One region of the Sphingobacterium sp. BS-2 genome, then DNA from elsewhere that is predicted to be linked to it. Evidence: riboswitches for the same ligand, from Rfam matches in the RefSeq annotation. Region 1 holds a riboswitch; each other region holds the start of a gene.
The links. A riboswitch is a leader RNA that binds a small molecule or an ion and turns the genes downstream of it on or off. The one in region 1 is predicted to bind thiamine pyrophosphate.
Positions count from the first base shown of each region.

Region 2: linked by a shared signal. The riboswitch ahead of ACK2WI_RS16605 (TonB-dependent receptor plug domain-containing protein) and the one ahead of pnuC (nicotinamide riboside transporter PnuC) in region 1 are both predicted to bind thiamine pyrophosphate.
Region 3: linked by a shared signal. The riboswitch ahead of thiS (sulfur carrier protein ThiS) and the one ahead of pnuC (nicotinamide riboside transporter PnuC) in region 1 are both predicted to bind thiamine pyrophosphate.
Region 4: linked by a shared signal. The riboswitch ahead of thiM (hydroxyethylthiazole kinase) and the one ahead of pnuC (nicotinamide riboside transporter PnuC) in region 1 are both predicted to bind thiamine pyrophosphate.

Region 1 is NZ_JBIXGO010000010.1:43,020-46,137, forward strand. It holds gene ACK2WI_RS03270 (acyl-CoA dehydrogenase) at 1-705, opposite strand, end outside; gene pnuC (nicotinamide riboside transporter PnuC) at 706-1,329, opposite strand; TPP riboswitch at 1,365-1,500, opposite strand; gene ACK2WI_RS03280 (malate:quinone oxidoreductase) at 1,506-3,002, opposite strand; gene ACK2WI_RS03285 (hypothetical protein) at 3,090-3,118, opposite strand, start outside.
Region 2 is NZ_JBIXGO010000021.1:104,940-108,057, reverse strand. It holds gene ACK2WI_RS16615 (TonB-dependent receptor) at 1-409, opposite strand, end outside; partial or broken gene ACK2WI_RS16610 (hypothetical protein) at 483-554, opposite strand; partial or broken gene ACK2WI_RS16605 (TonB-dependent receptor plug domain-containing protein) at 530-1,180, opposite strand; TPP riboswitch at 1,237-1,367, opposite strand; gene ACK2WI_RS16600 (amidohydrolase family protein) at 1,535-2,698, shown strand; gene ACK2WI_RS16595 (acylphosphatase) at 2,734-3,015, shown strand; gene ACK2WI_RS16590 (polysaccharide biosynthesis C-terminal domain-containing protein) at 3,018-3,118, shown strand, end outside.
Region 3 is NZ_JBIXGO010000017.1:259,150-262,267, forward strand. It holds gene thiC (phosphomethylpyrimidine synthase ThiC) at 1-1,483, opposite strand, end outside; gene thiS (sulfur carrier protein ThiS) at 1,503-1,709, opposite strand; TPP riboswitch at 1,775-1,873, opposite strand; gene ACK2WI_RS09940 (hypothetical protein) at 1,975-2,715, opposite strand; gene ACK2WI_RS09945 (EamA family transporter) at 2,935-3,118, shown strand, end outside.
Region 4 is NZ_JBIXGO010000009.1:137,536-140,653, reverse strand. It holds gene thiD (bifunctional hydroxymethylpyrimidine kinase/phosphomethylpyrimidine kinase) at 1-276, opposite strand, end outside; gene thiE (thiamine phosphate synthase) at 273-905, opposite strand; gene thiM (hydroxyethylthiazole kinase) at 889-1,698, opposite strand; TPP riboswitch at 1,757-1,849, opposite strand; gene ACK2WI_RS03055 (NAD-binding protein) at 1,900-3,118, opposite strand, start outside.

The sequences.
Region 1 (3,118 bases):
AAACATCCCAACATAATTCACCAATAGGGTCAATTCTGCAAATGGCATAAAAGGAATATTGAATAGTGCCGAATCAGATTGCTTATATTTCGGATCCAGTACAAAAGCATTTTCCTTTGGTACTTTGAGGTCCTGAAAGGAAAACGAATGGCTAGCGGTACATTCCAAGCCAATGGTATCCCAATCATAATGGATCAGGACATCATCTTTTGGCACCAGAAATGAATAATATTTAGCCTGTCCAGATTTATCCTTAACCAGTTCTCCATTTTCAATGATTTCGGCATTAAAGGTGAAATGCGTTAAATGCGGAGCCCCAGTTGCATAGCTCCAAAAACCGGAAACCACATAATGATCGCCAACATCAATGGCCTTCCCTCCGACCCTTCCACTTCCGCCCAAACAGATCTTGGGATCAGACCATAGTTTCTGCGCAAATTCTGGCTGGATAAATCCAGCAAACATATTCGCTCCAGCACATAAAGTCACCGTCCAGGCCAATCCCCCATCCCAATAGGCAATCTCTTCCAATAAGTCCAAGCCTTCCGGGAATGACATCTCCAAGCCGTTTAATGATTTTGGAACCCAGAGGTTAAACCAATTGTTTTGATATGCAAGCGCTAGCTGTTCCCCGCTAAGGGTTTTATTCTTGATACCCACAGCCTGTAATTCTTTTATGATTTGGATTTGTTCTGATGTCAACATTTAAGGGTTTGTTTTTAATTCTAAATTTTGGGATTTCATAATACGCTGCCAATTCAGGAAGCCAAAAATAGCAACCACAAATAAAAAGGTAGTCAATGCAGCGAAAAGGTAGAGGTCCTTATGGATCAAAAGTGGGATGGCAAAAAAGTTACTGATATTGAGCAATATCCAATTCTCTATTTTTCTTTTTGCCAATAGCCACATTCCTGCCCAGGCAGTGGAAGTCACCCACGCATCCCAGATGGGTACATCGGAATTGGTAATGCTGCGAAGCAAAAAATAAAAGATCAAGAAACCTCCAAATACGATGCTGAGGACGGTGATCCATTCTTGCTTAGTCGCATGGGTAATAGGCTGTTCTTTCGCAGTCTTATTGCTAACCCAAAACCACCAACCATAAATACTCATGACCAAGTAATAGATTTGCAAGGCGATTTCAGCATAAAGTCCAGCATTGTACAGTACCAACATACCGGTAGTAATCCCTAAAATCCCAAATAGATAGTTGGATACTTTATTGTTCTTGGACAATAAGACTTGAATGATTCCACAGATTACAGAAAACCTTTCCAACCAGGAAGCCTGCTGCAATGTTTGAATGATGTTATTAAAGATTTCCTCCAATTTCGCTGAATGGTAAAAGCACTTATGGAGATAAGGGAAAGGATTTTTATTATTCCTACGCCAGCATTACCTGGATCAGGTTCATTCTGAATAAAATCAGAATTGGGTATCATCTCAGCCTAAAATATGTCCCGTTTGCAACGGGACATATTAGCACCCCATAAGTATTGTAAATATTATTTATCGATCTGCAAAATAGCAGAAGTACGATTTCTAGTTGATTGACACAGCTCGGCGTCATCATTTAATTTCTTGCCCCAAGATGGGATCATCTCACGCAATTTTTTACGGTAAGAGTCAGATTTTGCACGATCTGGGAAACATCTCTTCAACAGATTGATCATGATCGCTACTGAAGTCGATGCACCTGGTGATGCCCCCAACAAGGCAGCTATAGAACCATCTGCACTTGAAACTACCTCAGTTCCGAATTCCAAGATCCCCCCATGTTTCGGGTCTTTCTTGATAACCTGAACACGTTGCCCTGCTTTTTCGATTTCCCAATCTTCTAATTTAGCGGTAGGCATAAATTGTTTCAAGGAATCTAATTTGTCCTGAGGTTTCTTCATTACCTCGGTGATCAAATATTTAGTCAATGGTAAGTTATCCAAACCTGCCGATAGCATCGGACCGATATTCGAAAGTTTAATCGAGGCTGGTAGGTCGAAATAAGATCCTTTTTTCAAGAATTTAGTTGAAAAACCTGCATAAGGACCAAACAACAAAGCTTGTTTTCCATCGATATAACGGGTATCCAAATGGGGAACCGACATCGGAGGCGCTCCTACTGACGCTTTACCATAAACCTTAGCATGGTGTTGTTTAATGATCTCTTCATTATTACATCTCAACCATTGTCCACCCACTGGGAAACCACCATAGCCTTTCGCTTCAGGGATTCCTGATTTCTCTAACAATAATAAAGAGTGGCCACCTGCACCGATGAAAACAAACTTCGCCAAGATTTCTCTTTTCTTGCCTGTTTTCAAATCTTTAACTTCTACTTCCCATCTGCCATCATCTTCACGGTCAATATCTTTAACTTCTTGGTTCAAGGACAACTTGATGTTATCTTTCCCATCCAAGTAGGTAATCAAATCTCTGGTAAGAGCACCGAAGTTCACATCAGTACCGATATCCATCTTTGTAGCAGCAATAGCCTCATCAGCTGATCTGCCTTCCATCATCAAGGGAACCCATTCCTTCAACAATGCTTTATCCTCGGTATACTCCATACCTTTGAATAAATTTTGTTTGGTCATGGTCTCAAATCTGGTTTTCAAGAATTGCACATCTTTATCGCCGAATACTGCCGACATATGCGAAACACGACGGATAAAGTGATTAGGATTCTTGATAATATTCTTTTCTACTAGGTAAGACCAAAACTGCTTAGAAATCTCATATTGTTCGGCAATACTGATTGCCTTATCAATTTTCACACTTCCATCAGGCTGCTCTGGTGTATAGTTTAGTTCACAAAGTGCTGAGTGACCTGTACCGGCATTATTCCACGCATCTGAACTCTCTGCAGCAACAACATCCAAACGCTCGATTATCTCTATATTAATATCTGGACTTAGCTCATTAATTAACGTACCTAACGTCGCGCTCATGATACCTCCACCAATCAGAACGACGTCAACTTCCGTTTTTTTTGTTTTCTTACCCATGGTTTTTAAATGAAATACAAAATTAATATTCGCTTTATATTATAGCGAATAAATTTGTCAGAAACATTTCAAATATTTGTGATTTTATCAATAAACACCTATTTCCTTATTCAAAT
Region 2 (3,118 bases), on a different contig from region 1:
GGGTATAGTGAAGGGCAGTATTAAAGGTCATTTTTTCTGAAGGACGGTAGGAATAGTTCAAGTGAGCATGTGTTTGCGTATAGTTGTCCGTCTGGTTATCGTAAGTGTAGTAATTGTATTTACGGTCACCGTTTAAGAACCTTTCTCGCTCTGCATCGAACAACCAAAGGTTATCGGCGTATTCTTCGATTCTTTCTTTGTTTCCTGTGAACAATGGTTCTGTAAGGCCATACCAGGCTTGGTAAGTTTTTTCCTTACCTGAGAACACAGTCGCTTTGAGGGTATGCTTATCGGTATACATGCCTGCATCTACATAAAAAGACTTTAAATTCGATGAAGCTCTATCAACATAGCCATCAGAAGAAATCCTGGATAACCTGGCGTTGAAAGCGAATTTATTGTTGATCAATCCAGACCCTGCTTTCAAGGTATTTTTCCAAGAGTTATAAGAGCCGAACGAGTTATTGAACTCTAGGTAAGGCTTAGTCTCTAGGGCATCCGTCTGGAAGTTTAATGAAGCACCAAAAGCAGCTGGTCCATTGGTAGAAGTACCGATACCCCGTTGGATCTGTATACTTTCTGTGCTAGAAGCAAAGTCAGGAAGGTTTACAAAGAAAGAACCCATGCTTTCTGGGTTATTCAGGGGGATGCCATTCAAGGTGACATTGATACGTTCGTTATCGGATCCTCGGATGGTCATGTTCGTATAACCAATTCCTGCTCCTGCATCGGATCCAATCACCACTCCGGGCGTCTGGTCAAGGAGGTAAGGAATGTCCTGGCCAAGGTTGTTTTTCTTGATTTCTTCCTTGCTGATGGTTTTGAAAGTGGTCGCAGAGTTTTCTTTTGCACGAGTTGCAGTTACATAAACTTCTTCGAATTCATAGACCCTGTCTTTTAATTGAATGGAAAAATTAGCTTGATTTTCTGGATTTATTCTTAAAATTTCGGATTTATAACCAATAAAAGAAATTTTTAAGTCATGGAGACCTTTGCTTAGATTGCCAAAAACGACAATTCCGTCTTTATTGGTTGATTTAGATTGTCCGTCGATGGACACGGTTGCGGCGTCTGCAGGTGCTCCAGATTTGTCTAAAACCCTAACAGTTAAGTTTTGCTGCGCATAGCTCGCAAGTACTAGCAAACATAAGGCTAAAGTTGCCCAAAGCTTGTTAAACATAATAAAAAAATGTTTTAAAGAGTTAAACTTTCTTGCTGTAAGGGGTCACAACAAGTTCTATTTAACCGCCCTTTCCCTACGCTGGCATTATCCAGATCAGGTATGTATTTCTTGTAAACACTTGAAATACAGGGTATAATCTCAGCCTTTATTTGTGTTTTACAACAAGGCACCCCTATTCGATGCGGCAAATCTAATCTTTTGGATAAATAAAACAAAATTTAAATATTATTGTAACAAGTTCGTAATTATTATTTTATTAGTTAAACTCATTATATTTTTTTGTAAATTGCCAACATTGCCATCAATGGGCAAATTACGCTAACTTTAAAAAAACGGAACTATTAATTTCTTATGAAGTATTACGCTGCTGATGTTGTGTTTCCTGTTGCCGGTCCTGCTATTAAAAGGGGGGTTGTCGCGATGGATGATCAAGGGATTGTGAAAGGTGTTTTCAATCCAGGTGAAATAGATGAAAATTTAGTGGAACAATTCAAAGGAGCTTTAATTCCTGGATTTGTAAATGCTCATTGCCATTTGGAACTTTCCCATTTATTAGGTGTTGTGCCGAGGAGTACAGGATTACCTTCATTTCTTTCTGCTGTAATCAATGAACGCGGTAACCATGAGAGTAAATTAGAAGCTGCAATGGAAGAAGCTGACAAGATGATGTATGATAACGGCATCCAAGCTGTTGGTGACCACGTCAACTCCGCAGTGACCGCTAAGATCAAGGAGAACAGTCCTATCAAATACCATACATTCGTAGAAGTAATGGCAACCAATAAAGAGGAGGTCGTTACTAGAATCGATAATGCTAAGGAAATTGAATTCCATTTTGATTATAAACATTCCTCAATTACCCCTCACGCCCCTTATTCCGGATCCAAGTTCTTGTTTAAGACCTTGAAGAAGGCTATCAGCGAAGATAATATCATCAGTATCCATAATCAGGAAAGTGATGAAGAGAACAAGCTTTTCCGCTATAAAAAAGGTGAATTCTTGGAGTTTTTCAAAAAGATGGACATGGTTTTGGAAGATTTTAGAGCTCAAGCTAGAAACTCCCTGCAATCATTTCTTCCTTATATTCCGAGTAAGAACAAATTGATTTTGGTACACAATACCTATACCTCCATTAAGGATTTGGACTTTGTGGATAGAATGGGGAGATCTGTTTATTTCTGTTTCTGTCCAAAAGCCAACCTATATATCGAGGATAGAATTCCAAAAATCGACAATTTCTTATTGGGTGGCCATGACATCGTTATTGGTACCGACAGTTTGGCATCGAATGATACCTTGGATATTCTGGAGGAATTAAAGGTAATCCACAAAGAGTTCCCAGATTTGGATTTCAATGAGACCATCAAATGGGCTACTTTGAACGGTGCAAAAGCATTGAACTTAGAAAGCGAATTAGGGTCTTTGGAAGTTGGGAAGAAGCCAGGTTTGGTACTATTGGAAGGGATGGATACCTTCAAACTTAATCCAAAAGTTAAGGTAAGAAGAATTAGATAGTTTCTAATTCTATTTCTTCTTATACCTTTGTATTCATGAAACATTGGAATATTAAGGTTCAAGGTAAAGTTCAAGGAGTCTTTTTCAGGGCTTCTACAAAAGCTGTTGCTGATCAATTGAAGGTAAAGGGTTTTGTGAAGAACGAACCGGATGGATCTGTATATATAGAAGCTGAGGGCGATAGATTCGCCCTAGAGTCTTTATTGGACTTTTGCCAAGAGGGTCCTGAACATGCCGAAGTATCCCAAGTGGATTATCAAGAATCTGATGTGATCAAAGGGTTCCGCAATTTTGAAGTCCTTAAGAAAACCATATAAGCGTGTCGGTAGTTAAGAAATTTGTCAGCGATACGATGATTTATGGTCTCTCGACCATCTTATCACGAATGCTTGGGTTCTTGATGACCCCATTCTTTACCAG
Region 3 (3,118 bases), on a different contig from region 1:
CATCCTTAACGTCTTTTTTGTTAGGCAGTCCTAAATGCTCTTTCGGAGTCACATAGCACAGCATTGCGCAGCCGTACCAACCGATCATAGCAGCGCCGATGGCAGAGGTGATATGGTCATATCCTGGTGCAATATCAGTTGTGAGAGGGCCTAAAGTATAGAATGGGGCCTCATCACACTCTTCCAATTGCTTTTCCATGTTCTCTTTGATCATGTGCATAGGAACGTGTCCTGGCCCTTCGATCATGACCTGGACATCATGCTTCCAAGCTATTTTGGTGAGTTCGCCAAGGGTTTCCAGCTCTGCAAATTGAGCCGCATCATTGGCATCCGCAATAGAACCCGGTCTAAGCCCATCACCTAAAGAAAAGGCAACATCGTATTGTTTCATGATTTCGCAGATTTCCTCAAAATGCGTATACAAGAAGTTTTCCTTATGATGGTACAAGCACCATTTTGCCATGATAGAACCACCTCTAGAAACTATCCCTGTCACCCTTTTTGCCGTTAAATGGATATACCTCAACAAAACACCTGCATGGATGGTAAAGTAAGATACCCCTTGTTCAGCCTGTTCAATCAACGTATCTTTAAAAATCTCCCAAGTCAAATCCTCAGGAACTCCCTTTACCTTTTCCAAAGCCTGGTATATCGGCACCGTTCCGATTGGAACAGGAGAATTTCTAATTATCCACTCGCGGGTTTCATGTATGTTCTTACCAGTCGAAAGGTCCATGATGGTGTCAGCACCCCAACGGCATGCCCAAACTGCTTTTTCAACTTCCTCCTCAATACTTGAACTGACAGCACTATTACCGATGTTAGCATTGATCTTCACTAAGAAGTTTCGCCCAATGATCATTGGCTCACTTTCAGGATGGTTGATGTTATTGGGGATAATGGCCCTTCCTGCGGCTATTTCATCCCGTACAAACTCTGGCGTAATTAATTTCGGCGTATTGGCACCAAAACTTTCGCCTTTATGTTGATCAGCCATTCCTTTTGTAGCGGCCTGCAATTGTTCTATTCTTTGATTCTCGCGAATGGCAACATATTCCATTTCCGCTGTGATGATCCCTTTTTTAGCATAGTGTAACTGGGTTACATTTTGTCCTACAGCAGCTCTTTTGGGTCTATGGTTGTAAGCGAAGCGCAAATCATCTAAACTCGAGTCATGTAATCTTTTCTGTCCATACGCTGAACTGATGCCCTCTAAAATTTCGACATCATTTCTATCTAGAATCCACTGATCCCTGATCCTTTCCAATCCTTTTCGGATATCGATTTCACAGCTCACATCCGTATAAGGACCCGAAGTATCATAGATCGTAACTGCTGGATTTATTTCCAAACCACCATTGCTCAATTTAGTTGGGCTTAGGGAAATTTCCCGCATCGCAACTTGGATGGGATGAAGGTTTCCTGGAATAAATACCTTTTTGGAATTTGGAAAAGGATGGGTCGTAATCTTTTGCTCTGTCATGTCTTCAAAAATTTAAGGGTTATCCGCCTTGAGTTGCGGTTATGATTAGGATAGAATCGTTATCAGTCAATAAGGTATCAGCCCAATTGTTCCTTGGGATGACTTGGTAGTTTAGCGCAATAGCAACACCTTTGGTCTTGCCTTTCAGCTCCAATTCCATTAATTCCTCCAAGCTCAAAGGAGACTTCTTGTACTGTTTCGTCTGATTATTGATAATAAGTAGCATTCCTGAATTATTATTTAAGCATTAATGCTTTAGGAATATCTACTCTAAGTGCAGGACGCACCCATGAATGATATTTTACTTTTCCCTACGCTAGTATGATCTAGATCAGGTTGTAAGGGTAAAATCTCAGCCTGCATTTAACGCAGACACCCCTAAAGCATTGGCAAGTTAGCTAAACGAGTTAACTAAAAGAAATTATTTGTGATTTTTATATAAATATGCATTTGAATCTTTACCGAAAAGAAACTCCGTCTAAAGCCCTAAACTACTTTAGAATCAATCTTTCAGCATCATTCTTTTCCTTAAATTCTTTGTAATATTTTTTGACATACACATGCAAGTCATACGTGGTCCAATATTGGGCGACCTCAAAGTCGGGACGGTATGCGACCATAAAGAGCTCTAGCTCTTCATCTTCCATGGGAATGATATCGCTGATGGTTGCCTTATTGAAGATCTGGTCAACCTCCATATTATGGATCTCCTGCTGCATAAACTCCTCAAATCTTCTGGCATTCCGGCCTGCTTTGCTGAATTTTTCATAGAAATAAGTAATGGTAGGCATACCAAAAGGCAAGAGCAGCTGCCAAGGAGGGTTCCCTGAATAGTATAAACCACCTTTTACATTGAGATCATTTTTCATGCTTTGCAGCTCTTTCAGCTTTGCTGCCTTTGTGTTCCCCATAACCACGACCTCATCAATCACAATGGCTTTTTTCTGCAGAAAAACATTTTCTTCAAGCTCTTCCGCCAAGATGCTGAACCGGTTCCAGTGGGGATGTACAAAGGTAATGCTATCAGAAGGGCGAGCATCAATTCCAAAAGAACCATCAAAATCCGAACGTAGCATCTGTTTGGTTCTTTGATTCATGACATCCACATTCTTGATCAGCAAAGTACTGTCGCTCGAATAGATAGTTCCGGTATATCTCTTTTGGGCTTGGGAAAAGGCCACCAAACTATATAGAAATAAAAGAAAGGAGATAATAATCGGTTTTAATGCCATTGCTTTGTGATTAAGCGTTCATTTTCTTTAGATGAAAATAAATCATCCAGTCTAATTTACTAAATCTAAAAGCTTTGTGTCGTAGCGATAACTATATTTAACATTTTGATTAAGATTATTAAATATGGAAACTCTTTAGCTAATTAATTGTCAACAATCGCCTGCTTTTTATAAAATGAAAGGCTATTTTTGGAGTCAATTTAAAAGTATCGATTGACCATGTCAGCCAAAATTCGAAATACCAATGTTGCTGTTGCTGCAGCGATATTTTCCATGATTTGTGTGCAAGGAGGAGCATCATTTGCAAAACAGTTGTTTCCAGCCATCGGTCCAATCGCTACTACGACCTTGAGGATAGGCTTATCGGCCATCCTCCTTTATGCCATCAATAGGCCAAAACTAC
Region 4 (3,118 bases), on a different contig from region 1:
TAATTTGCTGTTATGTACCATTCCGATTTTGATACTATCCGGATAGATATCTTCAAAGAGGCAATCCAATTGCTCTTTTACAGCCTCCACAGGGATATCGAAGATGTTTTTGACGCCTTGGGTGTTTTGCACCGGCAAAGCCGTCAAGACATTCATGGCATAGCAACCTAGGGATGATATCGTTTTGGTATCGGCTTGGATGCCTGCTCCGCCACTTCCATCAAATCCGGCAATACTGAGAACGGTGGGTACTTTATATTTCTTGTTTTCTTTCATTTTAATAATCCTTTCAAATCTTCTGCTGCTTTTCTAGGGTCTGTACTGCTACAAATTGCAGACACGACTGCAACAGAATCTGCTCCGGCTTCAAATGCCTGTCTGGCATTGCTTGGGTTCATTCCACCAATGGCGATCAGTGGTTTGTCGGTCAAGCCTTTTATTTCCTTGATTCCTTCAAATCCCCAAGTGGTTACCGTATTGGTCTTCGTAGCTGTTTTGAAAATAGGGCTCAGACCTAAATGATGGGTTGCATTCATTTGAGGGCTTTCCAGTTGGTTCTTGTATTCCAAAGACCAACCGATTTTCAGTTGATTCCCATATTTTTCGACAATGGCTAAAGGTTGTGTGTCAGAGAGCCCGACATGGACTCCCCATGCTTGGATTTCAACTGCAATGTCTTGAGCATCATTGATGATCAATGGAACTTGATAGTGATCTGTAATTTTCTTCAATGCCCTGGCCTTTTTTAGGTAAGCTGCATGGGAGAGGTTCTTTTCACGTAATTGAATGATATCCACACCGCCTAATATGGCTTCTTCAGCTACTTGTAGCCAATCCATGTTAACACAATCTTTTTCTGAAATCACCAAATAGAGGGGGTAGGGGAAATCAGGATGGATTGGCATATCTTTTTATTTTTAGATTACCCAAGATCTGTTCTTTAGCGAGATTGAATAGGATATCATAAAAATTAAGTTGTAGACTTCCTGGCCCTTTCGAGATTTTGGCGGCCAATTCGCCGGCAAGACTTGTGATAGCCACCCCGGCTACAGCTTCTTGGTAGGGGTGCTTCGCTAAGCCAATAAATGCCCCAGTAATGGCAGAAGCTGTACAGCCCATTCCAGTCACTTTGGTCATTACAGAGGTTCCGTTTTTGATTTCAGTGATCTCATTCTCGGAAATAACATAATCTGTAGCACCAGAGATGCAAATGATGGAGCCAGTTTCCTTTTGCAGTAATTTCCCTGCTTCTAGGGCATAGCTGCTTGAATGGGTGCTGTCCACACCTTTAACACTTTTACGGTTGAAGTTTTGGAGCGCGATGATTTCAGAGGCATTGCCACGAATGACAGTTGGTTTTAATAACATAAGGGCCTGTAGGGTTTCATTTCGTAGTGAAGAGATACCTGCGCCTACGGGATCCAGTACCCAAGGTTTGCCTAGCTTATTGGCTAGTTGAGCTGCCAAGATCATATTGTCTGCCCAAGGCTTGCTGAGCGTACCGATGTTGATGACCAAGGAATTGCAGAAACTCAGGACTTCCTCCAGTTCCTCTTCTGCATGGACCATGATAGGGGATGCACCAAGTGCCAATAGCGCGTTTGCGGTATTGTTCATGACCACAAAATTTGTAATGTTTTGAACTAGTGGAGATTTTTCTCGGACTTGAGTCAATAAATGATAAATGTCGTTTTCCATTATTTGAAAAATTAAAAACAATAACGGCTAAAGGGAAGGGAAAAGGCAATTAGGTTTGCCAAGCAATTATGCTTTTCCCTACGACGGTTTTAACCGTATCAGGTTCAAAGGGTCTATCTCAATTCTTATCAGAATACCCCTAAAGCCAATCAAATATAGCCCAAACAATCTGCAAAGACAAATTCTTGGGCTATAGCTTTTTTATTCGTTCAAAAGTATCTTTATTCTTAAGATGGTATCGCGATCTTTCTGTTTTTCACTCTCACTGAGTACCTCCCAAGGGATAAGGGAAGGGTGGAGTTTCTGCCCATCATTTCGGACTTCCCCATAATCCCAACCATTAATATAACGGTGCGCCATCCAGCGGTTATGCTCGATAATGGCTAAGGTTTCCACTTCATCATCACTAAAATTTAGTTGATCTGGATTGCTTGCTGGCCAATCCTTATGGGTCAATAAAAACTTATAGGGGATATGGTCAGCTTGTGCGCGACTGGCATCTTTTGCATCTTCACTCAAAGTAAGCCAATCAGAGGTATATTTAGCACTTTCGGAACTAGCCCCTGAAAGCAGTTTTCGGTAATCATCATGGATGGCTTGTGCCAGTTTATCCTGCTTATTCCCGGTAATGAATTCTAGGTTACAGATGTCTTCCATCTGTCCAAAGAATTTAATCCTATCGCTTTCTTCCGAATATCGGATTAATTTCCGCAGTCCTTTGCCTTCAGCATTGAGCACGTAAATTGGAAAATTACTGTTCTGGGTTTTGTCCAATAGCTCAAGCGCTGTGTTGAGGTTGGTCTGATCTTGATCAAATGCAGTAATAAACAAGGTTTCATCGCCTTTTTCCAACAGGTCTTCCCTTGCTACCAATTCATTGTAGGTGCCTTGAAAATTGTGGAATTCAATAGGGAATATCTTATTGGCTTTAGGATATTGCTCCTTGAAGTAATTCCTGTCTTTTTCAGCTTGCTCGGAATAAACAGCTATTTTAAGATCGTTTTCAACAGAAATATGGAAAATCCGCATGGCTTGGATTAACATTGCTTTTGCAAAATCCCCATAACCTAAAAATACTATTTTATTGATGTCGGAAAGTTTCTTTCCAGATCGCTGCAGATCTATTGGGAATTGCGAGAAAAACTGTCTAGCCAACATCTTGTGGATATTGAAGAACCGAAGTTGGATTTGGTTGTTATCTAAGTGGATTCCAGTGTTTTTGACTAAGTCAATTAACCGGGGACTACTGATATGTAGGAAACAGAGTAAATTGTTCTGACATTTTGATTTGTCGTAGATATCTTGGACGGACTCAATGATTTCAATTACGGTCTGTTCGTTTTCCAGGAACACGATCAAGCTAGAGGCACGTATGATACCGGCTTCCAATAAGGTGCTTTCTTCTTCAGCATTCCCGATA